DNA from 4 places in the Streptomyces sp. NPDC057253 genome. Region 1 is predicted to be linked to each of the others. Evidence: riboswitches for the same ligand, from Rfam matches in the RefSeq annotation. Region 1 holds a riboswitch; each other region holds the start of a gene.

The links. Region 1 has a riboswitch for cyclic di-AMP ahead of ACFULQ_RS08865 (peptidoglycan DD-metalloendopeptidase family protein). Riboswitches for the same ligand answer to the same signal wherever they lie in the genome.
Region 2: another riboswitch for cyclic di-AMP. It lies ahead of ACFULQ_RS34765 (M23 family metallopeptidase); the one in region 1 lies ahead of ACFULQ_RS08865 (peptidoglycan DD-metalloendopeptidase family protein).
Region 3: another riboswitch for cyclic di-AMP. It lies ahead of ACFULQ_RS38705 (NlpC/P60 family protein); the one in region 1 lies ahead of ACFULQ_RS08865 (peptidoglycan DD-metalloendopeptidase family protein).
Region 4: another riboswitch for cyclic di-AMP. It lies ahead of ACFULQ_RS22710 (transglycosylase SLT domain-containing protein); the one in region 1 lies ahead of ACFULQ_RS08865 (peptidoglycan DD-metalloendopeptidase family protein).

Annotation. Positions count from the first base shown of each region.
Region 1 is NZ_JBHUXV010000011.1:94,003-101,167, forward strand. Features, by position in the region: gene ACFULQ_RS08855 (tyrosine-protein phosphatase) at 1-616, opposite strand, end outside; gene ACFULQ_RS08860 (alpha-galactosidase) at 821-2,896, shown strand; cyclic di-AMP (ydaO/yuaA leader) riboswitch at 3,199-3,363, shown strand; gene ACFULQ_RS08865 (peptidoglycan DD-metalloendopeptidase family protein) at 3,366-4,331, shown strand; gene ACFULQ_RS08870 (DUF6250 domain-containing protein) at 4,622-5,338, shown strand; gene ACFULQ_RS08875 (SGNH/GDSL hydrolase family protein) at 5,484-6,269, shown strand; gene ACFULQ_RS08880 (TetR/AcrR family transcriptional regulator) at 6,617-7,165, opposite strand, start outside.
Region 2 is NZ_JBHUXV010000087.1:6,292-13,456, forward strand. Features, by position in the region: gene ACFULQ_RS34750 (GNAT family N-acetyltransferase) at 1-1,255, opposite strand, end outside; gene ACFULQ_RS34755 (HPr family phosphocarrier protein) at 1,453-1,734, shown strand; gene ACFULQ_RS34760 (GntR family transcriptional regulator) at 1,871-2,566, opposite strand; gene ACFULQ_RS34765 (M23 family metallopeptidase) at 2,766-3,527, opposite strand; cyclic di-AMP (ydaO/yuaA leader) riboswitch at 3,541-3,703, opposite strand; gene ACFULQ_RS34770 (M16 family metallopeptidase) at 3,928-5,316, opposite strand; gene ACFULQ_RS34775 (M16 family metallopeptidase) at 5,313-6,707, opposite strand; gene ACFULQ_RS34780 (DNA topoisomerase (ATP-hydrolyzing) subunit A) at 7,048-7,165, shown strand, end outside.
Region 3 is NZ_JBHUXV010000111.1:655-7,819, forward strand. Features, by position in the region: gene ACFULQ_RS38695 (hypothetical protein) at 1-47, shown strand, start outside; gene ACFULQ_RS38700 (tellurite resistance/C4-dicarboxylate transporter family protein) at 25-1,008, opposite strand; gene ACFULQ_RS38705 (NlpC/P60 family protein) at 1,212-2,372, opposite strand; cyclic di-AMP (ydaO/yuaA leader) riboswitch at 2,381-2,540, opposite strand; gene pcrA (DNA helicase PcrA) at 2,861-5,344, shown strand; gene ACFULQ_RS38715 (M23 family metallopeptidase) at 5,431-7,008, opposite strand.
Region 4 is NZ_JBHUXV010000041.1:17,824-24,988, reverse strand. Features, by position in the region: gene ACFULQ_RS22730 (carbohydrate ABC transporter permease) at 1-606, shown strand, start outside; gene ACFULQ_RS22725 (carbohydrate ABC transporter permease) at 603-1,472, shown strand; gene ACFULQ_RS22720 (LacI family DNA-binding transcriptional regulator) at 1,508-2,536, shown strand; gene ACFULQ_RS22715 (HAD family hydrolase) at 3,047-3,859, shown strand; gene ACFULQ_RS22710 (transglycosylase SLT domain-containing protein) at 3,863-4,345, opposite strand; cyclic di-AMP (ydaO/yuaA leader) riboswitch at 4,351-4,552, opposite strand; gene ACFULQ_RS22705 (CocE/NonD family hydrolase) at 4,792-6,705, opposite strand; gene ACFULQ_RS22700 (polyprenyl synthetase family protein) at 6,907-7,165, shown strand, end outside.

The DNA of each region.
Region 1 (7,165 bases):
CGGCTGAGGTGCTGGTGCGGCGGACCTTGTAGCGGCGGTGCTTGGCGTTCGACTCCAGGTAGTCGGCGACGATCGCCTCGCGCTCCACGCCCAGCGCCAGCAGGGTCACCGCGATCGACAGGCCCGCGCGGTCCTTGCCGGCCGCGCAGTGCATGAGGGCGGGAACGCTGTCCTCGGCGAGCGAGTGCAGCACCTGGGAGTGCTCGCCGGTGCGCTCCTTGATCATCGTGCGGTAGGAGTTGGTCATCCGCGCCGCGGCCTTGCCGTCGCCGAGCAGCTCGCGCAGCTGCTCGATGTCGCCGTCCCGGACCATCTTCCAGAACCAGGTGCCCTCCGCCGGGTCGCTCAGCGGCAGGTTCACATTGGTGACCCCGGGCAGGTCGACGTCCGGACCCTCCAGCTTCTGGTCCGCCGCGTTGCGGAAGTCGAAGATCGTGTGCAGCCCGAGCGAGGACAGGAAGGCCGCGTCGTCCTCGGTGGCGTGCGCGAGGTGACCGCTGCGGAACAGCACCCCGTACCGCACCCGCCGTCCGTCCGTCGTCGGCAGTCCGCCCACATCACGGAAATTGCGGACACCGGCGAGCTCGGGTTCGGTCGACGGGATCTGCTGCGTCACGGGGGCTCCTCCCAGCCGGGCACCGCCGGCGCTGCTCGTCGACGGGCACCTCTCGACGATACGACATGGGTTCCTGGGGCAATGAGTTGTCCACAGGCCTGGCAATCAGTTGTCCACAGCCGTTGCAGCAGGAGCCCACGGCCATTGATGATGTTGGGGCCTGAGTGCACCTGTTGGCACCTGTTCGAATCTGTAAGGAACACCATGCTGGAGATCGCCGAGAACGGCCGTACGTGGATTCTGTCCGGGCCGGCCAGCAGTTACGCCCTGCACCTCACCGCCGAGGACGAGCTGCTGCACCTGCACTGGGGCCCGCGCATCGCCCTCGCCGACGCCGAGGCCCTGACCGACCGCACCCTGCCCGGCTACTGGCCCTTCGAGTCCCAGCTCGACGGGCGCGAGGAGTACCCGGTCGAGGGCGGCCCCCGCTTCACCCGCCCCGCCCTGTCCGTGCGCACGCAGGAGCGGCGGGGCACCGAGTGGGGCTTCGAGGCCTACGACACCGAGGGCGACGAGCTGCGGCTGCGGTTCCGTGACGGCGGCCTGGCCATCACGCTGCACTACCGGATGCGCCATGACGTCCTGGAGCGCTGGGTGACCCTGGACAATGAGGGACCCGACCCCCTGGAGCTGCTGCGCGCCGACTCCGCGACCTGGACCCTGCCCGACCGCGAGGACGGCTGGCGGCTCTCCCAGCTGCACGGCCGCTGGGCCGCCGAGTCCCTGCTCGCCCAGACCCCGCTCACCTACGGCGAGAAGGTCATCGGCAGCCGTCGCGGTCACACCGGGCACCAGCATCTGCCCTGGGTCGCGCTCGACACCGACGCCACCGAGGAGCGCGGCGAGGTCTACGGGGTCGCGCTCGGCTGGTCGGGGTCCTGGCGGATCGCGGTCGCCCAACTCCCCGACGCGCGCGTGCAGATCACCGGCGGCGCCGGCTACGACGAGTCCGGCCTGCTGAGCCTGGCCGGGGGCGAGTCCTTCACGACCCCCGTCTTCGCCGGACTCTGGAGCGACGGCGGCTTCGGCGGCGCGAGCCGGGCCTGGCACGCCTACCAGCGCGCGTACGTCATCCCGGACGCGGAGCAGGACCGGCCCGTGCTGTTCAACTCCTGGGAGGCCACCAACTTCGACATCTCCGAGGAGCAGCAGGAGGCCCTCGCCCGGCGGGCCGCGGCTGCCGGCGTCGAGCTGTTCGTGGTCGACGACGGCTGGTTCGGCACCCGCACGAGCGACCGGGCCGGCCTCGGCGACTGGGCTCCCAACCCCGACCGCTTCCCGAACGGCCTCAAGCCGCTCGGCGACTACGTGCACACACTCGGCATGCAGTTCGGCATCTGGGTCGAGCCGGAGATGGTCAACCCGGACAGCGAGCTGTACCGGGCCCACCCGGACTGGGTGCAGTACCAAGAGGGACGAAAGCGGACGGAGTTCCGCAATCAGCTCGTACTGAACCTCGCGCGCGAGGACGTCCGGGAGTATCTGTGGGAGCAGCTCGACGCCCTGCTGTCGAGCGCCCCGATCGACTACGTGAAGTGGGACTTCAACCGCTGCTTCACCGACGCGGGCTGGCCCGGTGACCCCTACCCGCAGCGGCTGTGGGTGGACCATGTGCGCGGCTTCTACGCCCTGCTGGACCGCTTGCGCGCGGCCCACCCCGGTGTCGCCTTCGAGTCCTGCTCGGGCGGCGGCGGCCGGATCGACCTCGGGGTGCTCAGCCGCACCGACCAGGTGTGGACCTCGGACAACACCGACCCGCTCGACCGCCTCGCCATCCAGCACGGTTTCACTCAGATCCACCCCGCGCGCGTGATGGCCGCCTGGGTCACCGACAGCCCCAACACCCAGCTCAACGACCGGGTCAGCTCGCTGCGGTTCCGGTTCGTCAGCTCCATGGCCGGGGTGCTCGGGGTCGGCGGCGACCTCACGGAGTGGACCGAGGGGGAGCTCACCGAGGCCCGCCGCTGGGTGGAGCTCTACAAGGAGATCCGCCCGCTGGTGCAGCACGGCGAGCTCTACCGGCTGCGGCCTCCGCGGGGCGGGCTGAGCGCGGTGCAGTACGTCCGCGGGGGCGAGGCGGTCGTGCTCGCGTGGCTTCAGGCCCAGCACTACGGGGAACCCGTACCGGCGGTGCGGCTGCGGGGACTCGACCCGACGGCGTCGTACGAATGCCTCGAAACGGGCGAAGTTCACCGAGGGGCCGTATTGCTGCATCACGGACTTCGCACCGGTTTGCGGGGCGACCTGGATGCGGCAGTTCTCCGGCTGCGCCGCATCTAGGGCTTCTGTCCGAATTGCTGGATTCTTTCCAACTCCTCCCGGGGAAAGGGATCCTGTGAATTCGTGACGTGAGGAGCGTCATAACGGTGACGGTGCGTCGCCCGTCATGTTCACGTAATTCGCGTGGTTTCCAAGGCGATTTGCGTCTGTGGCGGGCGTCCGATTCACGCAGGGTGACCGGTAATTCTCATAAGGGATCAACAGGAACGCATTCACGGGGAACCTCTCACTTGTCCCTTTGCGTCTTGCTCGTTTACGTTCGCCACCGATCCGGTCGGACGCCCAATCCTGCCGCCGAACGGATTCCGCACACACTCACCCGTGCACGGCAGGAGCGGGGGACCCACAGGCAGTACCGCCTGTTCCGGTCTCCGGAACAGGCTTGGGGTTTAGTCGCGTCCCGACGCGGCCGGGCATCTCCAGCTCGCACCCGACAGCTCACCTCGCAGGCGCCGGAGAGGGATTCGCCATGCCCGCGAAGGGTAAGCACCGCCGCCCGAAGTCCCAGCGCTTCACCCGCTCGATCGCCGTCGCCGGCACCGGGGGTGCCGCGCTCGCCCTCCCGCTCATGGGGGCCACCGGCGCTCACGCCGCCACCTCGCAGTCCGTGTCGGAAAAGGCCGTTCAGTCGCTTCCGGTCGCGCAGAAGGCCGCCGACAAGTCGGCCGAAAAGACCGCCGCCAAGAAGAGCGCCGCGAAGGCCTCGACCGTGCGCGTCTATTCGGTGCGCGTCGGTGACTATCTCTCGAAGATCGCCGACGAGCAGAATGTCGCCGGTGGCTGGAAGAAGCTCTACGCCGACAATCGCGAGGCCGTCGGTGACGACCCCTCGCTCATCCACCCCGGCCTGAAGCTGTCGATCGGCAAGAAGGCGACCACGGGCAAGGCGAAGACCGGGTCCTCGGCCAAGTCGTCGTCCCCGAAGTCGTCTTCCTCCAAGTCGTCTTCGGCGAAGACGGAGAAGGCGGAGGCGAAGTCGTCGAAGTCGACGGCCGCGACCCGGAGCGCCGCCACCACCAGCTCCAGCGGCTACACCCTCCCGGTCACCGGTGCCACCATCGGCACCGGGTACCGCGTGGCGGGCAGCATGTGGTCCAGCGGTTACCACACCGGTGTCGACTTCGTCGTCCCGACCGGCACCTCGCTGAAGGCCGTCGCCGCGGGCACGGTCGTCTCCGCGGGCTGGGGCGGCGCCTACGGCAACCAGGTCGTCATCAAGCTGAACGACGGCTACTACGCCCAGTACGCCCACCTCTCGCAGCTCTCCGTCTCGGCCGGCCAGACCGTGACCGAGGGTCAGCAGATCGGCCTCTCCGGCGCCACCGGCAACGTGACCGGCCCGCACCTGCACTTCGAGATCCGCACCACGCCGGACTACGGCTCCGACGTGGACCCGGTCGCCTACCTCCGTTCCAAGGGTGTCGCCGTCGGCTGACCCCCGCCCCTGAGCCACCGAAGGCCGGACCCCGATCCCCGGGTCCGGCCTTCGGTGTTGCGTGGGGAGGGGTTCCGCGTGGGTGTCTGCGCGTTCATGGTCCCTTCATTGCGTTCTTGTGGCGGGGGTGCTCGGGGCGTCGACAGGGAGGGGAGGGTGGGGACACAGTGAACTCCGTTGCCGCGTAAGCGCTTTCTGCGGTGAACCGGGCCGCCAGCGACGCCGCGTTCGGCTCCGCCGCGTTCCGCGCTGCCTGCCGCGCCTATCCGACCCGAAAGGAGCCCCCTGACGTGACGACCACCCGCAGAGCCTTCGGAGCTCTCGTCGCAGGTGTCGGCCTGACCGCTCTCGGCCCCGCGGCCGGCGCGAGCGCCTCGCCCCGTCACCGTCGCCTCGTCGCCCACGACGACTTCCGCCACGGTCTCGGACAGTGGGCCGTCGAGCTGGAGAAGGGCGGCACGGTCACCGCGAGGCGCGGGACCCTGGAGGTCGACGTGCCCGCCGGTGCGACGATCTGGTTCAAGCAGCGGCTCGACGGGCCGTACGTCGTCGAGTACACCGCCACGCCGGTATCGGAGGGCGGGGTCAACGACCGCGTCTCCGACCTCAACAACTTCTGGAACGCGGTCGACGTCCGGTCCCCGGGGGACATCTTCGCCACGACCCGCGGCGGGGCGCTCGCCGAGTACGACTACCTCAGGACGTACTACGTCGGCTACGGCGCCAACACCAACACCACGACCCGGCTGCGCCGCTACGTCGGCGAGGCCGGGGTGCGGCCGCTGATCTACGACTACACCGAGCCGCTGCTCGTCGCGAACCGGCCGAACCGGGTGCGGATCGTCTCCGACGGCTCCGGGGTCGAGTGGTGGAACAACGGGCGGCTCGTCTTCGACTACGCCGATCCGGAGCCGTACACGAGTGGCCACTTCGCGTTCCGCACCACCTGGAGCCACTTCCGGATCAATGACTTCCGGGTATGGCGATCGCACCGTCAACAGCCGTGACGAGGGACCTATTCCTTGTTTGGCGAACACTTTAGGAGTGGCTTATCTCACCGACCGTCAAGCCTTTCCTACGGTCGCGTAGGTCACATTCGAAGGTGAATCATGAACTGCTGTGGCAGACGATTCGAAGAATGACAGCAGATCAGTGATCGGGTCGTACGTGGCGGTGGGGGACAGCTTCACCGAGGGCGTCGGCGACCCCGGCCCCGACGGGGCGTTCGTCGGCTGGGCCGACCGGTTCGCGGTGCTGCTCGCGGACCGGCGGCCCGAGGGCGACTTCAGGTACAGCAATCTCGCCGTGCGCGGGAAGCTGCTCGACCAGATCGTCGAGGACCAGCTTCCGCAGGCCGTCGAACTGGCACCGGACCTGGTGTCGTTCTGCGCCGGCGGCAACGACATCATCCGGCCCGGTACCGACCCCGACGAGGTCGCCGAGCGCTTCGAGCGGGCGGTCGCCCGGCTCAGCGAGGCGTGCGGCACCGTCATGGTGACCACCGGCTTCGACACCCGTGGCGTGCCCGTGCTCAAGCATCTGCGCGGCAAGATCGCCACGTACAACGGGCATGTGCGGGCCATCGCCGACCGGTACGGCTGCCCGGTCCTCGACCTGTGGTCCCTGAAGACGATCCAGGACCGGCGGGCCTGGGACGGCGACCGGCTGCACCTGTCTCCGGAGGGCCACACGCGTGTGGCGCTGCGCGCGGGCCAGGTCCTCGGCCTCGAAGTCCCGGCCGACCCGGACCAGGCATGGCCCCCGCTGCCGCCCCGCGGCACGCTGGACGTGCGACGCGACGACGTCCACTGGGCCCGGGAGTACCTGGTGCCGTGGATCGGCCGCCGCCTGCGGGGGGAGTCCTCCGGGGACCATGTGACGGCCAAGGGCGTGCTGTCGCCGGACGACATCAAGACGCGGATCGCTTCGGTGGCTTGAGGACGCTCCACGCGCGCGTGCTTCACGAGAGGGCTCCACGCGTGCGTGCTTCCGGGGACGGTCGCGGTGCGGTGAGGGATCGCGCGCCGTACCCGAGGCTGTGGCGGGGCGCGAGAGGTTGTGCGCGGGGATGCGGGGGCCGAGGCGGGGTGGTGGCGGTGGCTGGGCAGCGAACGAGATCCGCAGCCACCGAGGTCCGGCAGTGCCGTGCCCCGACGCCGAAGAGTTGCTCAGGGGTGCCCGGATCGGTGTCCCGAGTCAGCGAGCCCGGTCGAACAGGCCCGGGTGCCCTTCGGCGATGACGGCGGTCGGCGCCGCGGCGAGGACGCCGACCTCCGCCGGGAGAGCTACGGCGTCAACGCGGGGCGGTCCAGGCCCAGTTCGCGGGTCAGGGCCTCTTCCACCCATTCCTGGGCCCGGGTTCGGGGGACCGCTCCGGCGTAGGACGTCAGTTGCACGGCGAGGCCGTCCAGGAGGGCGGTGAGGCGCAGGGCCGTGGCCTGGGGGTCCGGGCAGTGGAACTCTCCCGCCGTGACGCCTTCGGCGATCACCTCGGCCAGCGCCGCCTTCCAGCGCCGGTCGAGGTCGCGGGTGACCTCCTGGAGGGCCGGTTCGCGCAGTGCCACCGCCCAGCCCTCGATCCACAGCCGCCAGCCCTTGGCCTGGCCCGTCGGGGCGTACCAGCGCACGGCCGAGCGCAGTCGGCGCAGCGCGCTGGTGCGGCGGCCGAGGAGCTTGCGGAGGTGGGCCAGGTCCTCTTCGGCGGCATGGGTGAACGCGGCGGCGACCAGCTTCTCCTTCGTCGAGAAGTGGTACAGCACCAGGGCGTTGCTCACCCCGAGCGCCGAGGCCACGTCGGCGATCCTGACGGCCGCCACGCCCCGCGCCTCGATCTG
Region 2 (7,165 bases), on a different contig from region 1:
GGTCGTCGTACCAGTACTGAAGGACGTCGTTGCCGGAGACGTCCGCGCGGTTGCCGGAGGAGACGAAGGTGGAGACGCCGGTGACGCCGGTGACCCCGCCGCCGCGGCGGTGCAGCCGGGAGAGCAGGGCGATGCCGATGGCACCGGACTGGGCGAACAGGCCGATCCGGCCGGGGCGGGGGGCCTCGGGGGCCAGGGAGGCGTTGAGCCGGACGTCCGGGGAGGTGTTGATGATCCCGAAGGCGTTCGGGCCGATGATCCGCATGCCGTACGCGCGTGCGTGCCGGACGAGTTCACGCTGGCGCTCGCGTCCCTCGGGGCCGCTCTCGGCGTACCCGGCGGACAGCACGACGAGTCCCTGCACGCCGTGCGCCCCGCACTCGGCGACGGCCTCGGGGACGTGCTCGGCCGGTACGGCGACGACCGCGAGGTCGACGGGGCCGTCGATGTCGCGCACCGAGCGGTGCGCGGGAACGCCGTCGACCTCCTTCCGGTCGTCGGGGAACGCCTTGTTCACGGCGTACAGGCGGCCGTCGAAGCCGTAGTCCCGGATGTTGGCGAGCACGCTGCGGCCCACGCCGCCAGGGGCGCGGCCGACGCCGATGACGGCGACGGAGCCGGGGGCGAGCAGCCGCTGCACGGACCGGGACTCGGCGCGCTGTTCGCGCGCGTACTGCACGGCGAGCGAGCGGTCGGTGGGCTCCAGGTCGAACTCCAGGCGTACGACGCCGTCCTCGAAGCTGCGCTTCTGGGTGTACCCGGCGTCGGTGAAGACCTTGATCATCTTGACGTTGGCGGGGAGCACCTCGGCGGCGAAGCGCCGGATGCCGCGCTCGCGGGCGACGGCGCCGATGTGTTCGAGGAGGGCGGAGGCCACACCGCGTCCCTGGTGGGCGTCCTGGACGAGGAAGGCGACCTCGGCCTCGTCCGCGGGGGCGGAGGCGGGCATGCCGTCCTCGCCGATGCGGTCGTAGCGTACGGTGGCGATGAACTCGCCGCCGACCGTGGCGGCGAGTCCCACCCGGTCCACAAAGTCGTGGTGCGTGAAGCGGTGGACGTCCTTGGCGGACAGGCGTGGGTAGGGCGCGAAGAAGCGGTAGTACTTCGACTCGTCCGAGACCTGCTCATAGAAGCTGACCAGGCGATCGGCGTCGTCGACGGTGATGGGCCTGATGCGCGCGGTGCCGCCGTCGCGCAGCACCACGTCGGCCTCCCAGTGGGCGGGGTACTCATGCCGGTCCGACGCGCTCTGCATGGGCCCCAGAGTACGGCTCGCGTACGACAACGGCGCGAGGCAGTCTGGGGAGAACGCGCGAGAGCAGCGCGAGGACGGAGGTCGGGCCGAGGCCGCGGTCCGACGACTCACCCCGGAGGGACTCCCGTCCCGTCCGGAGATGTTTCACGTGTGGGAAACTGGTCTAGACAACCCTGAACACCGAAGGGCAGCATCACATGGCTGAGCGCCGCGTCAACGTCGGCTGGGCCGAGGGCCTCCACGCCCGCCCCGCTTCCATCTTCGTCCGGGCCGCCACGGCCGCAGGTATCCCGGTGACGATCGCCAAGGCCGACGGCAACCCCGTCAACGCGGCCTCCATGCTGGCCGTGCTCGGCCTCGGCGCCCAGGGCGGCGAGGAGATCGTCCTCGCCTCCGACGCCGAGGGCGCGGACGCGGCCCTCGACCGGCTCGCGAAGCTGGTCGCCGAGGGACTCGAGGAGCTTCCCGAGACCGTCTGAGCCCTCCGGGACGCAGCGCGGTAAAAACACTCGAAGGGCTCGTCCGAATTATCGGGCGGGCCCTTCGCATTTCCCATTTACGGGCAGCAGAAATACTGCCCCTCGAATTACCCCCTCTTTGTATACGGTGCCTGTGTTAATGCCGCAGGCCCGTCACGTTTACAGGATGTTGCGAGGTCCTCACACGGTCCGCGCGCTCCCCGCCGGAGGTGAACCGCAGCCGGTGCGCCGCGCCCGAGCGCTCGGTGTGCAGGGCCGTGATCGCCCGCGCGCGCTCGCCGTCCCCGCGCGCCACCGCGTCCACGATCGCGCCGTGCTCCGCCCACGACTCGACCGGGTCGGCGGGCGCGTCCACGACGTACATCCAGGCGATCTTGTGCCGCAGCTGGGTCAGCATCGAGGTCATCGCGGGGCTGCCGGAGGCCTGGGCGAGCGTCTCGTGGAACCAGCCCCCCAAGGAGCGCAGATCCTCGCTGTTGCCCCGCCTGGCCCGCTCCTGGCCCAGCCGGACCAGGCCGCGCAGCACCTTCAGATGGGCCTCGGTGCGCCGCTGGGCGGCCCGGGAGGCGCCGAGCGGTTCGAGGAGCATGCGCATCTCCAGGAAGTCGGCGCCCTCCTGCTCGGTCGGTTCGGCGACGCACGCGCCCGCGTGCCGGCGCGTCACCACGAAGCCCTCGGCCTCCAGTGTGCGCAGGGCCTCCCGGACGGGGACGCGGGAGACGCCGTAGCGACGGGCGAGCAGTTCCTCGGTGAGCCGGCTGCCGCGCTCGTGGACACCGGCGACGATGTCGTCCCGGATCGCTGTGCATACCGAGTGCGCCGGAATACGCATGTCCGACCTCCGTCTTAATCCCCGTGAAACGTCGCCGATTGACGTGTGTTCAGTGACTCTATTGCAATCAGCGGGAATTTCCGACGGCGGGCCGGAATCCGGGGATATTTTTTGGACAGCGGGGCGTTGGAAACGACGAAACCCCGGCTCGGAGGAGCCGGGGCTTCACGAAGGCCGCGCGGAGGTCGCGCGCGGGTCGTCAGACGCTGACGCCGTGCGAGCGCAGGTAGGCGACGGGATCGATGTCCGAGCCGTACTCGGGGCTGGTGCGCGCCTCGAAGTGCAGGTGCGGCCCGGTGACGTTGCCGGTCGCGCCGGACAGGCCGATCTGCTGGCCGGGGGTGACCGACTGGCCGACCGAGACGCCGATCGACGAGAGGTGGCCGTACTGCGTGTAGGTGCCGTCGGCCATCCGGATCACGATGTTGTTGCCGTACGACCCGCCCCAGCCGGCCTCCACGACGGTGCCGCGGCCGACCGCGTGCACGGAGGTGCCGCTGGCGGCGTGGAAGTCGACACCGGTGTGGCTGCCGGACGACCAGATGGAGCCGCCGCTCTTGTAGCCGGTGGAGATGTAGGAGCCGGAGATCGGGGCGACGAAGGCGTTCAGGCGCTTGCGCTCGGCCTCGCGGGCGGCGCGCTCCTTGGCCTCGCGTATCTCCTTGGCCCGTGCCTCGGCCTTGCGCTTGGCCTCGGCGGCCGCCTTCTTCTGCGCGGCGGCCTGCGCCTGGGCCACGGCCTGGGCGTCGATCTGCTCGGCGAGCGAGTCACCGGCGCTGACGACGGGCATGAGGCCGCTCTGTTCGACGGAGCTCACGGAGTTGTCGGCGGCGAGCGCCGGGGCGGCGAGGGTGCCGATGACGCCGGTGGTGGCGAGGGCGGCGACGCCCGCGGCGCGGGCGGTGGTGCGCTTCATACGGCTGGGACGACGGTGCTTCCCGGTGGCGCAGGTGAACGCCATGTGGTGGCTGGTCCTTTCCTTCCTTCTCGCCTACCGGGTTAGCTGACGGGTTCGGAGCAGGAAGGTCTCCTACGGACCCCCTCGCGGTGCGCGGGCGTCCGATTCACCCCAGGGACGTGTGGTGGGTCCCCGGCTCCCCTGGCTCGCGCCGTACGGGGACTCGGCGATGACTGTCCGGTGCCGCGGACGCGGCGCACTGCCTGACGAACAGCCCAGGGGACGCTATGCGGGCGGACTTTCGATCCCCAAACCGATCACGGTGTTTGTAGCGCATCCCACAGGGCAGACAGGCAACCTCCGGCCCAATTCGGACATCTAAGAGACCTGGGTGTCGAAGGGGCCCTGGTGACACATCGGTCACCAGGGCCCCTTCGGGTCACGTGCGCGTGGGTCGCGTCCGCTACTCGGCTGTCACGACCTTGACCTCGCCGATGCCGAGGGCCTCGACGGGCTCCTTGATGGCGGCCGCGTCGCCGACCAGGATCGTCACCAGCCGGTCCACCGGGAAGGCGTTCACGACGGCCGCGGTGGCCTCCACGGTGCCGGTCGCGGCGAGCTGCTGGTACAGCGTCGCCTGGTAGTCGTCCGGCAGGTGCTGTTCGACCTGGTCGGCCAGCGTGCTCGCCACGGCCGCCGCGGTCTCGTACTTGAGCGGCGCCACCCCGACGAGGTTCTGGACGGCGACATCGCGCTCGGCGTCGGTGAGACCGCCCTCGGCGAGCGTGCGCAGCACCTTCCACAGGTCGTCCAGCGCGGGACCCGTGTTGGGGGTGTCCACGGAACCGCTGATGGCGAGCATCGCGGCCCCCGAGCCGTCCGGGGCGGACCTGAGGACCTGCCCGAACGCGCGCACGCCGTAGGTGTAGCCCTTCTCCTCGCGCAGGACGCGGTCCAGGCGGGAGGTGAGGGTGCCGCCGAGGCAGTACGTGCCGAGCACCTGCGCGGGCCACACGCGTGCGTGCCGGTCGGCGCCGATACGGCCGATCAGCAGCTGCGTCTGGACGGCGCCGGGGCGGTCCACGATGACGACCCGGCCGGTGTCGTCGGCGGTCACCGGCGGCACCGGGCGCGGCTGGGCCTGCGAACCGGTCCAGGAGCCGAGGGTGTCGGCGAGCAGCGCGTCCAGGTCGATGCCGGTGAGGTCGCCGACGACCACGGCGGTCGCGGTGGCGGGGCGCACGTGCTTCTCGTAGAAGGCGCGTACGGCCGCGGAGTCGATGTTCTCGACGGCCTCCTCGGTGCCCTGGCGCGGGCGCGACATGCGGGAGTCCGCCGGGAACAGCTCCCGGGAGAGCTCCTTGGCGGCGCGGCGCGAGGGGTTGGCCAGCTCGTGCGGGATCTCGTCCAGGCGGTTGGTGACGAGCCGCTCGACCTCGCTGTCCGCGAACGCGGGCGCCCTGAGCGCGTCGGCCAGCAGACCGAGCGCCTTGGCGAGGCGGGAGGCGGGCACTTCGAGGCTGAGGCGGACGCCGGGGTGGTCGGCGTGCGCGTCGAGGGTGGCACCGCAGCGCTCCAGCTCTGCGGCGAACTCCTCGGCGGAGTGCTTGTCGGTGCCCTCGGAGAAGGCGCGCGCCATGATCGTGGCGACGCCGTCCAGGCCGGCCGGTTCGGCGTCCAGGGGCGCGTCCAGGAGCACCTCGACGGCGACGACCTGCTGGCCGGGGCGGTGGCAGCGCAGGAGCGTGAGGCCGTTGTCGAGCGTCCCACGCTCAGGGGCGGGGAAGGCCCAGACCTTGGGCTCGCCCGCCTGCGGCTGCGGGTGGAATTCCATCGCGGCGAGCTCGGTCACTTGGCCGCCTCCTCGTTCTCGTCGGTGGCTTCTACGGTCGCCGCGGCTTCCGGGTCCTCGGCGGCGTCCTCGGCGCTGTCGGCGATCTCGGCCGGGGCGGTGGGCTCGTAGACGAGCACCGCGCGGTTGTCGGGGCGCAGCTTGGCCTTGGCGACCGCCTGGACCTCCTCGGCGCTCACCTCCAGGACGCGCTGTACGGCGGTCAGGGCGAGCTGCGGGTCGCCGAACAGGACGGCGTAGCGGCACAGTTCGTCGGCGCGGCCCGCGACGGTGCCGAGCCGGTCCAGCCACTCGCGCTCCAACTGGGCCTGGGCGCGCTCCATCTCCTCGGCGGTGGGGCCCTCCGCGGCGAAGCGGGCGAGCTCCTCGTCGATGGCGGCCTCGATGACCGGCACCTCGACGTCACCGGAGGTCTTCACGTCCAGCCAGCCCAGGGAGGGCGCTCCGGCCAGGCGCAGCAGGCCGAAGCCGGCCGCGACGGCCGTACGGTCGCGCCGTACGAGCCGGTTGTAGAGGCGGGAGGACTCGCCGCCGCCCAGGACGGTCAGGGCGATGTCGGCCGCGTCCGCCTCGCGGGTGCCGTCGTGCGGCAGCCGGTAGGCGGCCATCAACGCGCGCGCGGGGACCTCCTCCTCGACGACCTCGCGCAGCTGCTCGCCGATGGTCTCCGGCAGGGAGCCGTCGCGGGGCGCGGGCTTGCCGTCGTGCGCGGGGATGGAGCCGAAGTACTTCTCGATCCAGGCGAGCGTCTGCTCGGGGTCGATGTCGCCGACGACCGACAGGACGGCGTTGTTGGGCGCGTAGTACGTGCGGAAGAACGCGCGCGCGTCCTCCAGGGTGGCCGCGTCCAGGTCGGCCATCGAACCGATCGGGGTGTGGTGGTAGGGGTGGCCCTCGGGGTAGGCGAGCGCGGTCAGCTTCTCGAACGCGGTGCCGTAGGGGACGTTGTCGTAGCGCTGCCTGCGTTCGTTCTTGACGACGTCGCGCTGGTTCTCCATCGACTCGTCGTCGAGGGCGGCCAGCAGGGAGCCCATGCGGTCGGCCTCCAGCCAGAGGGCGAGCTCCAGCTGGTGGGTCGGCATGGTCTCGAAGTAGTTGGTGCGCTCGAAGCTGGTGGTGCCGTTGAGCGAGCCGCCCGCGCCCTGGACGAGCTCGAAGTGACCGTTGCCGTGCACCTGCTTCGAGCCCTGGAACATCAGGTGCTCGAAGAGGTGAGCCAGGCCGGTACGGCCCTTGACCTCGTGGCGAGAACCGACGTCGTACCAGAGGCACACCGCCGCGACCGGGGTCAGGTGGTCCTCGGAGAGCACCACGCGAAGGCCGTTGGCCAGGCGGTGCTCGGTCGCTGTCAGGCCCCCGGTGCCTGCCTGGTCTGTGGCCGTGTGACCCATGGGCATGTACGTCCCTTCGATCGCGGTCGCGGTCGTTGAGAACCGCGGTTTGTGGAGCTGTTTTCCTGCCGGTCCTGCCACTGTATGCAAGCGTGCGCACCCTCGGTGAAGTTCCCGGGGCGCGTACGCCCACAGCGGATCGCGTAGCCTGCGGGCAACCGTGAGGGAGGCGCTGTGCGGTCGTCGGCCCGGGCGGCCCTGCCGGGTCCCGGCCCGGACTGTCAGTGCCGCGGTCCACAATGGTCCGCGTCAGATCCTGTTCACGCTTCAGCAAGAGTGAGCCGAAGGGCCGATGTGAGCGACCCGTAGGCGAGCGACCAGAAAAGAGGAGCCGGCAGCGATGGCCCGCCGCAGCACGAAGACCCCGCCGCCCGACGACTCGTACGAGGAGCGGATCCTCGACATCGACGTCGTGGACGAGATGAAGGGCTCGTACCTCGAGTACGCGTACTCGGTCA
Region 3 (7,165 bases), on a different contig from region 1:
GCGCGCTGACCACGGCCAACGTCTTCATCGCGGTGCTGTGGACCTGAGAGCGGCACGCGCCTCGGCGACCGCCCCCGCGGCGACGGCCAGCCAGGCCGCCACCGCCACCCACAGCAGCACCTCACCCGGCGTCCTCAGCCACGAGACGTCCAGGGCGTCCGAGACCGACAGCGTCGCCGCCGCGACCATGCCCATCGGGAAGACGGTGGCCCAGCGCCGCACGTCGTAGCGCGGCCGCGGCCACAGGCACTCGGCCGTGAGCAGCACGGCGTACCAGGCCAGGACGAGCACCAGCAGGGTGGCGGTCACCGCGCGCAGCACGCCGAGGTCGTCGTCGTTCCACAGGTACAGGGACGCGCTGTCGGCGGCGATCAGCCTCGCGCCGGCCAGCGCGGAGATCGCGAGCGCGCCGCCCGCGATCCAGTGGTCACCGTGACTCTCCAGCACCTGGCGCGGGTCGAAGCGGAAGAGCGCGACGCCGTAGAGGACCAGGCCGAGCCAGAACAGCACGAGCGCGGTGTGTGCGAGCCAGGCCGCCGATTCGGCCGCCGCGAGGGTGGCGCCGAGCACCGCGAGGCCCTGGGTGGCCACACAGCCCAGGAACACCCCGCCGGGCATCCGCCGCGTCCAGTGGCTCATGACGAGCACGATCAGCACCGGCCACAGCAGCGCGGCCAGCGCCAGCAGGGCCTCGGCCAGCGGCTGCCGGCCGTGTGCGGAGAAGCCGGCGCCGAGGACGGTGGTCGCCGCCACGGCCGTCAGAGCGCCCGGTGTCTCGGCCTCCGCGACCCATCGCGCCCGCTCCCGCAGCAGTCGTACGGCGAAGTCGGCGGCCAGTCCCAGCCAGGCCGCGCTGCCGAGCACCAGGGCGATCCGGGACAGCGTCTCGTGGCCGGCCTGATGCAGGCCGACCGACAGGATGGCCGTCGCCATCACGGCGGCCCCGGCGGCGGGCGGGTGCCGCGTCCACCAGACGCGCAGGGGGGAGTGCGGGGAGGTACCGGCCATGGACCGATGCTAGGAAGCTCCGCGCGCCCGGGGAGGGGGGCGCGCACGCGCGCGTGGGGAAATACGCGCGGGCGCAGGAGCCCGGCCCGCGCTGAAAGGGGCCCCTACAGGGCGCGTTCTGCGTGACCGCCCTATAGGTGCGATTCACGGAACCGCACCTATAGGTGCCGCGTTTCGGCGGACCGGCCCTGTGGGACGGGACCTCAGGCCGGCCGTACCACGCTGTGGATCGCCGACTCGCCGTCGTAGTAGATCGACTCCTCGCGGACGTACGCGCCCGGCTTGGGGGCGTGGATCATCATGCCGTTGCCGATGTAGAGGCCGACGTGGCTGATGTCGTCGTAGAAGAAGACCAGGTCGCCGGGCTGGGCGTCGGCCAGGGAGACCGTGGTGCCGGCGTTGACCTGGTCGTAGGTGACGCGGGGGAGGGTGACGCCGGCGGCCTTCCAGGCGGCCTGGGTGAGGCCCGAGCAGTCGTAGGAGCCGGGGCCGGTGGCGCCCCAGACGTACGGCTTGCCGATCTGCGCGCGGGCGAAGGCGAGGGCCTTGGCGGCCTTGGTGGCGTACGAGGAGTCGGTCACCGTCGACGAACCGGTGGTCGACGAACCGGAACCCGACGCGCTCTCCTGGGCGGCGGCCTCCTGTGCGGCCTTTTCCGCGGCCGCCTGCTGCCGCGCCAGCTCCGCGGCCTTGCGGGCGGCCGCCTCCTGCTTCTCCTTCTCGATCGCCGCGAGGCGCGCCTTCTCCTGGGCCGTCAGCTCCGACAGCAGCTCGCGCGCGTCGGCGAGCTTCTTCTGGACGGTCGCCTTCGCGGTCTTCAGGTCGCTCTGCGTCTCGGTGAGCGACTGGAGGCTCTGGGAGGCCTCCTGACGCTTCTTCATCGTCGCCGACTGCTCGGAGACGTAGTCGTCGACCGCGCCCTTCTGACGGCTCGTGAGGCGGCCCATCAGCTGGGTCTGGTCGAAGTAGTCCTGCGGGGTGTCGGCGAGCAGGAAGGTCGCGGTGTCCGGCGCGGCGGCGCCGGTGCGGTACTGCGCGGCGGCGAAGGAGCCGAGTTCCTCGCGCGCCTGGTTGAGCTTCTCGGTGCGCTGCGCGACGTCGTCGAGGAGCGTGTCGACCTGCTTGCGCTGCTTGGTCGTCTTCTCCTTGGCGGCGTTGTAGCTGTCGGTCGCCGACTCGGCCTGGCGGTAGAGGTCGTCGACCTTCTTCTCGACCTCTTCGAGACTGGGTCTGTCATCGGCCGGCGCGGCGTTCGCCGACTGGGACAGCAGGGCCACGGAGGTGAGGGCGGCCGTCGCGAGGGCCGGGGTCCGTATGCCTGCTACGCGCGTACCAGCGGGACGCGACTTGCGGTGCGACGCCAAGGGAGGCGACTCCTTCCGTGCTCCGCCTACCGGGTTAGCTGTCGGGTTCGGGCGGGAAGGGTTGCCCTACGGCGCTCCCGTGGGCGGGAGTCGGCCGATTCACCCCGGGTTCGGTGGGTCCCCGGCTCCGGGCGCACGGCGGCGCTGCGGACTCGGCGGAGGCCGCGCGGCCCGGCGACGTTCGCCGGTGGGGGTCGTACGGCCTACCGGGAACGGTAGCCAACGGGTGTGGCCCGTGTGAAGGTTGATGTTCGATATGCCCGATACATTTTCGTGACCTAAACCTCGGGCGGTGGTCCGCGCGGCCAATCCGGAGGTATCTGCCATGACTTGGGCGTATTTTCACTGGAGTGACGCGACAGGGTCCATGTCTCGGCCTGGTCGATCGCGGAACGTGACGGGTCGGTCGCGGAGTGCGCGTGGCGGTTCCGGTGATGTTCTCAGGGCGGCGGCCGGGTGTCAGTGGGGCACCCTAGACTCGGAGAGCGATGAGCAGCCTCTTTGACGACAGCTTCCTGGCGGACCTCCAGGCCCCTCGCGGGCACGCGGAGGAGCCCCCGCCGCCGCCCGAGGACGAGCACGTACCGGAACCCGTTCCGGACGACCTGTTCGGCGGGAAGTTCGACGTGCCGCCGGACCGGGACGCCTACTACCGCGACGGCGCCCCACGCCCGGTGCTGGACCCGGCCGCGCTCCTGGACGGGCTGAACGAGAACCAGCGCGCCGCCGTCGTGCACTCCGGCACCCCGCTGCTCATCGTGGCCGGCGCCGGCTCCGGCAAGACCCGCGTGCTCACCCACCGCATCGCCCACCTCCTCGGCGAGCGCCAGGTCCACCCGGGCCAGATCCTCGCGATCACCTTCACCAACAAGGCCGCGGGCGAGATGAAGGAGCGCGTCGAGCAGCTCGTCGGCCCGCGCGCGAACGCGATGTGGGTGATGACCTTCCACAGTGCGTGCGTGCGGATCCTGCGCAGGGAGTCGAAGAAGCTCGGCTTCACCTCGTCCTTCTCGATCTACGACGCCGCCGACTCCAAGCGGCTCATGGCGCTGGTCTGCCGCGACCTGGACCTCGACCCCAAGCGGTACCCGCCGAAGTCCTTCAGCGCCAAGATCAGCAACCTGAAGAACGAGCTGATCGACGAGGAGGACTTCGCCGCCCAGGCCGGCGACGGCTTCGAGAAGACCCTCGCCCAGGCGTACGCCATGTACCAGTCGCGGCTGCGCGAGGCCAACGCCCTCGACTTCGACGACCTGATCATGACGACGGTCAACCTCCTCCGCGCCTTCCCGGATGTCGCCGAGCACTACCGCCGCCGTTTCCGGCACGTCCTCGTCGACGAGTACCAGGACACCAACCACGCCCAGTACGCGCTGGTCAGGGAGCTGGTCGGGACCTCCGAGCACCCGGTGGACGTACCCCCGAGCGAGCACGACCTGCCGCCCGCCGAGCTCTGTGTCGTCGGTGACGCCGACCAGTCGATCTACGCCTTCCGCGGCGCGACCATCCGCAACATCCTCCAGTTCGAGGAGGACTACCCGGACGCGACGACGATCCTCCTGGAGCAGAACTACCGCTCCACCCAGACGATCCTCACCGCCGCCAACGCCGTCATCGAGCGCAACGAGTCCCGGCGCCCCAAGAACCTGTGGACCAACGCGGGCGCGGGCGCGCGCATCACCGGCTATGTCGCCGACACCGAGCACGACGAGGCGCAGTTCGTCGCCGACGAGATAGACCGTCTCACCGACGCGGGCGACGCCAAGGCCGGCGATGTCGCCGTCTTCTACCGGACCAACGCGCAGTCCCGTGTCTTCGAAGAGGTCTTCATCCGCGTAGGCCTGCCCTACAAGGTCGTCGGCGGCGTCCGCTTCTACGAGCGCAAGGAGGTCCGGGACGTCCTGGCCTACCTGCGCGTCCTCGCCAACCCGGAGGACTCCGTGCCGCTGCGCCGGATCCTCAACGTCCCCAAGCGGGGCATCGGCGACCGCGCGGAGGCGATGATCGACGCCCTCTCCCAGCGCGAGAAGATCAGCTTCCCGCAGGCACTCAGGCGCGTCGACGAGGCGTACGGCATGGCCGCGCGCTCCACCAACGCCGTCAAGCGGTTCAACGTGCTGATGGAGGAGCTCCGGACGATCGTCGAGTCCGGCGCGGGCCCGGCCACCGTCCTGGAAGCCGTGCTCGAACGCACCGGCTACCTCGCCGAGTTGCAGGCCTCCACCGACCCCCAGGACGAGACCCGCATCGAGAACCTCCAGGAACTCGCCGCCGTGGCCCTGGAGTTCGAGCAGGAGGCCGGCGAGGACGAGGAGCCGGGCTCGCTCTCCGACTTCCTGGAGCGGGTCGCGCTCGTCGCCGACTCCGACCAGATCCCCGACGAGGACGAGGACGGCTCCGGCGTCATCACCCTGATGACCCTGCACACCGCCAAGGGCCTGGAGTTCCCGGTCGTCTTCCTCACCGGCATGGAGGACGGCGTGTTCCCGCACATGCGCGCCCTCGGCCAGACCAAGGAGCTGGAGGAGGAGCGGCGCCTCGCGTACGTCGGCATCACGCGCGCGCGTGAGCGGCTGTATCTGACCCGGTCCTCGCTGCGCAGCGCGTGGGGGCAGCCGTCGTACAACCCGCCCTCGCGCTTCCTGGAGGAGATCCCGGCGCAGCACGTGGACTGGAAGCGCACGGGGCCGACCGCCGCCCCCGCGGGTCCGGTCTCCGGGGTCGCCGCCTCGCTGTCGTCCTCGCGCTCCCGTTCCTCGGCGTCGGGCGCGTCCGGGTTCGCCACGCGCAGGACCTCGGAGAAGCCGGTGGTGTCGCTGGCCGTCGGCGACCGTGTCACCCACGACCAGTTCGGGCTCGGCACGGTGGTCGGGGTCAAGGGCACGGGCGCGAACGCCGAGGCGACCATCGACTTCGGAGAGGCGAAGCCGAAGCGGCTGCTGCTGCGGTACGCGCCGGTGGAGAAGCTGTAGTTCAGCTGGAGAAGGTGTAGTTCAGGCGGCGCGGGAGGGCGCTGGGCCCGGGAAGTCGTGCCGGGTCCAGCCGGTCCGTGGCCGGGTTACGTCGGGTCCAGCCCGTGGCTGCGCAGCCACGGCAGCGGGTCTATGGCCGAACCGCCCGCCGGGTGCACCTCGAAGTGCAGGTGGGGGCCGGTCGAGTTGCCGGAGTTGCCGGAGTACGCGATCGGGTCGCCGGCCTTGACGGTCGTACCGGAGGAGACGCGGTAGCTGGAGAGGTGGCAGTACCACGTCTCCGTGCCGTCCTTCGCCGTCACGACCATCATGTTGCCGTAGGCGCTGTTCCACTGCGTGCGCACAGTGCCGTCGGTGGCGGCCATCACCGTGGTGCCGTACGACACCGGGAAGTCGATGCCGGTGTGGACGGACATCCAGTTGACGCCGGCCTGGCCGAAGTAGGCGCTCAGACCCCGCTGGGCGACCGGAAGCGCGAACTTCGGGCGCAGCCGCTCCTTGCGGGCCGCCTCCTCCGCCGCCTTCTTCTTCTCGGCCACCTGCTGGGCCTTGAGGTCGATGCGTTCCTGGGTGCGGCTGGCCCGGTCGGCGAAGTCGTCGGCACCGGCCGAGAGGCTCTCGAGCTGGCTGTCCAGCTTGTTGTTGGCGATGGCCGGCTGGACGGCGGTCGGGTCCGCCAGGGTCTTCGCCGTCCCCTGTCCGTCACCGGTCAGCGTGCCGACCGAGGCGGCGGCGATCCCGGCGACGCCCATGACGCACGCCGAGGGCACGGCGATCGTCAGCAGCGCGGAGCGCTTCGCGGGCGTACGGCGGCGGGAGCGGTTGGCGTTGCGCGCGGCGACGCGGGAGCCGGGGGCGGGCGTCACCGCGGCCGGGGGAGCCTCTTCCTGGTCGTCCAGGAGCCGGCTGTCGGGGTCGTCGTGGACGGCGGGCATCTCGCCGGTGCCGGTGAGGGGGGCGTCGGCCGACTCGCCGTCGTGGGAGGTGTGCTCGGCGTACGCGTCGCCGTAAGGATTCGCCTCGTCGTACGCGTGAGCCTCGTCGTAGGCGTGGCTTTCGGCGTAGGCGTGGGTCTCGTCGTACGCGTGGCTCTCGTCGTACCCGGACTGCTCGAAGGCGGTCGTCGCCTGCGGGTCGGCGGCCGTGCCGTCGGAGTTCCACTGCGTGGCGTCGTACGCGCCGGTGTCGAAGGTCTGCGTGCCCCATTCCCACTGCTGGGTGGGGTCGGCCGGGGCGGCGGAGTGGTCGGGCTGCTGCCAGGTGCTCGCGTCCCACTGGCCGCTGTGGTCGGGGCTGCCCGACTGCGGGGGGATCGCGGCGAGGTGCTGCTGGCCGGCGCCCCACTGCGTCGCGTCGTACGCGCCGGTGTCGTAGGCGGCGTGGTGCTGGGCCGCGTACATGTCGTAGTTCAGGGTCTGGTGACCGCCGGTGTTCCACGTCGAGGCGTCGTACGAACCGGTGCCGTCGCCCGGCATGTGGCCGAAGAGCGGGTCGGTCTCGAAGGTGCCGGTGGTGTGGGCGCCCGCGCCCGGGGTACCCGCGGCTGCGAAACCGTTGGCGTCGTAGCCGCCGTACGTGGTGAAGTCGCCGTACTGGGCCTCCTGGGTGCCGTACGACGCATAGGGCGACGAGTCGGCGTCGGAAGCCGGAGCCGGGGTGGTCATTGTCCCCGACGGGTGACGGTCGTTCACCAACTTCTCTTTCGCCTCGACAACAGGGGCTGCCAGAGCAGTGCGGCGACTGTACCCGGCGGTACGCGGGCGCGACAATCTTCAACTGGTTTCGGGCGCGCAGGAAACGGGCATTCGGCCGTGTTTCGGG
Region 4 (7,165 bases), on a different contig from region 1:
GACACCCCGAAGGCCCGCAGCGCGCCCTTCGCCCGGCTGATGATCTTTCTGCCGTACGCGGTCCCGGGCATCATCGCCGCCCTCATGTGGGGCTTCCTCTACCTGCCGGACGTCAGCCCCTTCTACTACCTGCTGGACAAGCTCGGCCTCCCGGGGCCCGACCTGTTCGACGGCGGCAACCTCTACCTCTCCTTCGCGAACATCGCGGTCTGGGGCGGCACCGGCTTCAACATGATCGTCATCTACACCGCCCTCAGGGCCATCCCGCCGGACATCTACGAGGCGGCCAGGATCGACGGCGCGACCGACCTGAAGATCGCCCTGCGGATCAAGATCCCGATCGTGATGCCCTCCCTGGTGCTCACCTTCTTCTTCTCGGTGATCGCCACCCTCCAGGTCTTCACCGAGCCGATGGCCCTCAAGCCCCTGACCAACGGCCTGCCCAGCTCGTGGAGCCCCCTGATGGCCATCTACGACAAGGCCTTCCTCCAGTCCGACATCTACGGCGCCTCCGCCACCGCGGTCGTCCTGGCCCTGGCCACGTTCGTCCTCTCCTTCACCCTGCTGCGCATCTCCGACCGCTACACCCGGGAGGACCGGGCATGACCCCGCTCACCCTCACCGCCGACACCGCCGCGAGGACGCGCCGTACCGCCTGGGTGCCCACGCTCGTGCTGCTCCTCGGCGCGCTGTACTGCCTGATCCCCATCGCCTGGGTGGTCATCGCGGCGACCAAGGACCGGTCGGAGCTGTTCTCCACCTTCACCTTCGCCCCCGGCTCCGGCTTCCTCCAGAACCTGCGCGACCTGACCGCCTACCGGGACGGCATCTTCTGGAAGTGGATGGCCAACTCGGCCTTCTACGCCGGTCTCGGCGCCCTGCTCTCCGCCGCGGTCTCCGCGGCCGGCGGCTATGCGCTCGGCCGGTTCGCCTTCCGGGGCCGTGAGGCCGTCTTCAAGATGATCCTGGCCGGCGTCCTGGTCCCGTCCATCGTGCTCGCCGTACCGCAGTACCTGCTGCTGTCGAAGCTGGGCATGGCCGACTCGTACGGGGCGATGCTGCTGCCGTCGATCCTCTCGCCCTACGGCGTCTACCTGGTCCGCATCTACGCGGCCGCGTCGGTGCCCGCCGAGCTGATGGAGGCGGCCCGCATGGACGGCGCGAGCGAGTGGCGGATCTTCTCGCGGATCGCCGTACCGATGATGATGCCCGGCCTGATCACGGTGTTCCTCTTCCAGTTCGTCGGCATCTGGAACAACTTCCTGCTGCCGTACGTGATGCTCGCCGACGACGAGAAGTTCCCGATCACCCTCGGCCTGTACACGCTGCTCGCCCAGGGCGCCTCGCAGCCGGCCCTCTACACCCTGGTGATCACCGGCTGTCTGCTGGCGATCCTGCCGCTGATCGCGCTCTTCCTGGTGATCCAGCGGTTCTGGTCCCTGGACCTGCTGAGCGGCTCGGTCAAGGCCTGAACACCCCCTGCTGACGTCTCTAGTTGACGAGGAACATGACCACGAGTGCGAACGGGCGCCGCAAGCCCCCCACCATCCACGACGTGGCCCGCGAGGCGGGCGTGTCGCGGGGGACCGTCTCCCGCTTCCTGAACGGCGGCCACTACGTCTCGGCCGCCGCCGGGCGGGCCGTCGAGGCCGCCATCAGGAAGACCGGGTACGTGGTCAACCGGCATGCGCGCAGCCTCAGTACGGGCCGCTCGGACTCGGTGGCGTTCCTGCTGACGGAGCCGCAGGAGAAGTTCTTCGAGGATCCCAACTTCAACGTCCTGCTGCGGGGGTGCACCGAGCGGCTGGCCCAGCACGACATCCCGCTGCTGCTCATGCTCGCCGAGAGCGACGACGACCGGCGGCGCCTGACCCGGTACATCACCTCGGGCCACGTCGACGGGGTGCTGCTGCTGTCCAACCACAGCGGTGACCCGGTCGCGGCCGAACTGCACGACGCCGGGATCCCGTTGGTGGTGTGCGGCAAGCCGATCGGGCTCGGCTCCAGGGTGAGTTACGTGGCCGCCGCCGACCGGGACGGTGCGCAGGACATGGTCCGGCATCTGATCGCGGGCGGGCGGCGCCGCGTCGGCATGGTCACCGGGCCGCTGGACATGCCGGGCGGCCCGGACCGGCTGGCCGGCTACCGGGACGTGCTCGCCGAGGCGGGCCTGCCCTACGACCCGGCGCTGGTGGTGGAGGGCGACTTCCGGCGCAGCGGCGGCGAGCGCGCGGCCCGGCGCCTGCTCGCCCAGGCCCCCGACATGGACGCGGTCTTCGTCGCCTCGGACCTGATGGCCCTGGGTGTCGTCAACGTCCTTCAGCAGTCCGGGCGTTCGGTCCCCGACGACATCGCCGTCGGCGGCTTCGACGACTCCCCGGCGGCCACCGCCATCGCCCCGGCCCTCACCACCATGCGCCAGCCCTTCGACCGCATCAGCGCCGAGATGGTCCGCATGCTCCTGGCCCAGATGTCCGGCGAGAACACAGCGGGAGTCATCCTCCCGACCCAACTGGTGGTAAGGGACTCGGCGTAGCGCTCCGCGGGCAGGGCAGGGCAGGGCTGTGTGAGGGCCGCGGGATGGGCAGGCGGGGGAGCCCACCGGTCCCTGCGTCACGGGCCCGTTGAATGAGGCAGGGGGAGTCGCGACCGGTCACGGTGGCGCGGGTCACGTCGGCATGAGGCAGTCGGGGCGCCTTCGGTCCCCCCGCCCCAACCGCGGCCCAGCGCGGCCGCCTTGTCACGGACGGGGGCAGCCGGGGCGGCGGGCGCCATGGGGGCATCGGCACAAGGCGGGCGGGGTCGCGACCGGTCACCGCGGCATGGGGAGCCCCGCACTGCCCGCCCCACCCCTTCGCCATCTCAACCTGCCGGAACCGCACGGGACATGCCCCCGAACCGCCCGCACACCGGGGCGCGGCGCGCGGTGGCGGTGCGCAGCACACCGCCGCACCCCCCGAACCGGAACTGCCGTCAACAGATGTGAAAGCAGCAGCCGTCCGGTTCGCGTCGAGTCGGAGGGGCCAACCATCCGTATTCTCTGATCATGGCCGCCTCCCCCGCATATTCACTCATCGCCACCGACCTGGACGGCACGCTGCTCCGCGCCGACGACACCCTCTCCGACCGGTCGTTGGCCGCGCTCGCGAGGGTGGCGGAGGGCGGGGCCCAGCACCTCGTCGTGACCGGACGGCCGGCGCCCAGAGTGCGGCCGCTCCTCGACGACCTCGGCAGCACGGGGCTCGCGGTGTGCGGACAGGGCGCGCAGGTGTACGACGCCGGCGCGGACCGTCTGCTCTGGTCGGTGACCCTGGACCGGGAGCTGGCGGAGACCGCGCTGGGGAAGATCGAGGCCGAGGTCGGGCTGGTGTACGCGGCGGTGGACCAGGACGGTGTCGACGGGCTCACGCTCATCGAACCGGGCTATCTGATGCCCCATCCGACCCTGCCCGCGGTGCGGGTCGGCCGCCGCGACGACCTGTGGTGCGAGCCGATCAGCAAGGTGCTGCTGCGCCACCCCTACCTGTCGGACGACGAGTTGGCGGTCACGGCACGCTCGGTGGTGGGTTCGCTGGCCACGGTCACCATGTCGGGACCCGGGACCGTCGAACTCCAGCCATGCGGCATCACCAAGGCGACCGGCCTCGCGCTGGCCGCCGAACACCTGGGCCTGGGACCCGAGGTGACGATCGCCTTCGGGGACATGCCCAACGACATCCCGATGTTCGACTGGGCGGCCCACGGCGTCGCGATGGCCAACGCCCACCCCGAACTCAAGGCCGTGGCCGACGAGGTGACCCTGTCGAACGAGGACGACGGCATCGCCGTCGTCCTCGAAAGACTCTTCAGCCGGGCGTAGTTCCTAGTAGGCGCCGAACACGTTGTCGATGGACCCGTACCGCGCCGCCGCGTAGTTGCAGGCCGCGGTGATGTTGGCGACCGGGTCGTACGGGTCCCACGAGGTGTTGGCCACGTGGTAGGCGTTGAACGTCGGGTCGATCACCTGGAGCAGGCCCTTGGAGGGCGTGCCGGCGGCCGCGTTGGAGTCCCAGAGGTTGATGGCGTAGGGGTTGCCGGAGGACTCGCGGATGACGTTGCGGTAGATGCCGTCGTAGGAGCCGGGGATCCCGTGCTCCGCCATGACGGCGAGGGAGGCGCGGATCCAGCCGTCGAGGTTGTTGGCGTACCCGAGGCTGGTCGCGGTCTGTACGGCCGGGGTGGCCGCGGACGCGGTCGTCGCACCGATGAGCGGGAGCGCGAGTACGGCGACTCCGGTGCCGGCGACGGCGAGCTTGCGGACGAGACGGTGGGTGCGGGAAGCACGGTGCTGAGCGGCAGCAGGCATGGCGAAGTTCCTCTCCGTCGCCTGCGAGGTGAGCTGTCGGGTTCGGGCGGGGAGTTGCCCGGCCATGCCCGTAAAAGGCATGACTTCACCCCAAGCCGTACCGGTATGTCCGAAGACGACCGTTCCGGCGACTTACCTGGGTCCCCCGCTCCTGCCGTGGTTCTCGGTGGGTGTACGGGCGGCGGCAGGATTCGGCGTCCGCCCGACAGGCCGGGAACGTATGCGAGAGCACATGTCCGGAACAAGTGGCGAATTCACGTGGAGTGCCTATTGACCTTGGTCGGGGGCATTTGAGGCACTTGATCCTTTGCGGTCGCAAGTCTCAACTGACGCAGCCGAAAAGGCGGATTGAGGAATTCCGGATATCTGTCGATCCGTCGGCTGGAGTGAGTCAAGTCACGCCCATGCGCAAGACGTGCAAAACGGGCAAGAGACCCAACTCATAGTCAACCGGCCGTCCGTGGGATCCGCTGCTCCCATGTCCGGTGGAAGACCACCTCACCGCCGTCGGTGCACATCACCTCGTTCGAGGTGGAAAAGTCCGTCCCGTCGCAGCTGATCTCCGAGCGGGAGCGCACGGTGGTGTCCCAGGCGAGCTCGGGTCGGTGCAGCCGGATCGACCGGTCCGAGCGGGTGCGCGCGGACAGCGGGTCCTTCTCGTCGATCGTGTACGTCTCCCGCGCGTCCTCGGTGAACTCCAGCCCGTCGGGGTACACGCGCGTGCCGCCGTACCGGGGATCGACCTCCAGACGCCACTCGCCCTTGGCCACGTCCCGCACGACCAGCCGCTCGGGTCGCGGCTCGTCCAGCGTGACCGGGCTCCATCCGTCGGCGGCCACGCCCTGCGTGCCTCCCGGCGGCGCGGCCTGCTCCGGCTCCGCGAACGTGATGTCCGGGGACGCCTCACGCGCGCGTACCGGCAACTCCAGGAAGCTGCCCGCGGGGTCCAGCGTGAAGCCCGCCTGCGACTCGGGCTGCGGCCAGATCCACGGCCAGTACGCCGAGGACACGGCGAGCCGGATCCGGTGGCCGGGCGGGAAGGCGTGCCCGGTGCCGCTCAGCTCGAAGGCCACCTCCTGCGTGGCCCCCGGCTCCCAGGGCACCGCCCGGTCCGGGCCATGGCGTGCGGAGAGGTTCAGCGCCCCCCGCGTCACGAGGGTCGACGAGCCGTCCGGCGCGACATCGCACAGCCGTGCCACGACCTGCCCGCGCGACACCTCCGAGGTCACCCTGAGCCGCACCCGCGGCCGCCCCAGCACGCACGTCTGCTCACCCACCGCGAACTCGAAGCAGGCCGAACGGGCGTCCTCCTCCCGCTGGTCCGGCGGCAGATCGGCGTCGCCGCCGGACGGGACGAACGGGCCGGCGTCCACGCCGGTGTGCTGCGGCGAGCGGACCAGCACGGCGGGGCCCTGAAGGCCGTACGACACCGTCGTGACGTGGGGGGAGGGCCAGGCGGGCTCGCCGACCCAGCGGCCGGGCAGGGTGCCGTACGCCGTCGCCGGGGGGTGGGAGTGGCTGACGTAGGTGCCGCGGTCCGGGTACTGGTGGGACCAGGGGCCGACGATCCCGCGGACCCGGTCGGCCGGCAGGTGCTCGACCAGCCGCAGGACCGTGTCGCGGTACGGGTCGTGCCAGCCGCCCACTGCGAGGACCGCCGCGTCGATGGAGCCGTAGTCCTCGCGGACGCTGTCATGGCGCCAGTGTTCGTCACGGGTCTGGTGGGCGAGCCAGGTGTGGAGCGGCGGGTCCAGGGCCTCCAGGCGCTTGAGCCACATGTCCCGCCAGTCGTCGCCGACATGGAGCGGGTCCGGCGGCCGGGAGGCGAGGGCGAGCATCGTCGCCGCCCACGCGTGCGTGTCCGCAGCGAGGACGGAACCTCCCAGGTAGTGCACGTCGTTGTCGTAGCGGTCGTCGGTCGCGCAGACGGTGACGACCGCCTTGAGCGGCTCGGGTGCGAGGGCCGCGATCCGCAGGGAGCCGAAGCCGCCCCAGGAGATGCCGACCATGCCCACCCTGCCGTCGCACCAGGGCTGCGCCGCCAGCCAGTCGACGACCTCGACCCCGTCGGCGAGCTCGGTCGCCGAGTACGCCTCGCCCGGCACGCCCTCGCTGTCGCCGTGCCCGCGCACGTCCACGCGCACGGAGGCGTAGCCGTGGCCCGCGTACCAGGAGTGGCGCTGCCCGTCGCGGGGCGCGGTGCCCTCGGTGAGGCGGTACGGCAGGTATTCGAGGATCGCGGGTACCGGTTCGGGAGTGAGCGGCCGCCACACCCGCGCGTGCAGCCGCGTCCCGTCCGGCAGCGGGACGCGGACGTCGTCGTGCGTCGTCTCGTGGGGGAAGGGCGTACGGATGTGCATCATTTCCCTATAAGGAGATAGATGTCCGTTCTTTTCAGGTGATCAAAAACATACCGGTCGTGATCCGATACCGCCTGGCATGGACGGGGCGGGCGCTATCGGTGATCCAAAGGTGACCGGATACGCTGACTTGAGTGATGGCAGCGACCTATCGACATTCCGCGTAACCGCCAGAAGACACCAGCAGACAGGAGACCCCTCGTGACCGTCGTCGGGCCGTTCGGGCTGAGCGTGCGGGACCAGGCTCTGGAAGCCGATGTCCAGGCCGGAATGACGGCTGTCGAGGAGGGACTGCTCGAAGCCACCAAGAGCGAGGTCCCCTTCATCACGGAGGCCGCCCAGCATCTGGTGCGCGCGGGCGGAAAGCGGTTCCGGCCGCTCCTCGTGATGCTCGCCGCCCAGTTCGGCGACCCCTATGCGCCGGGCGTGGTGCCGTCGGCCGTGGTGGTGGAGCTGACCC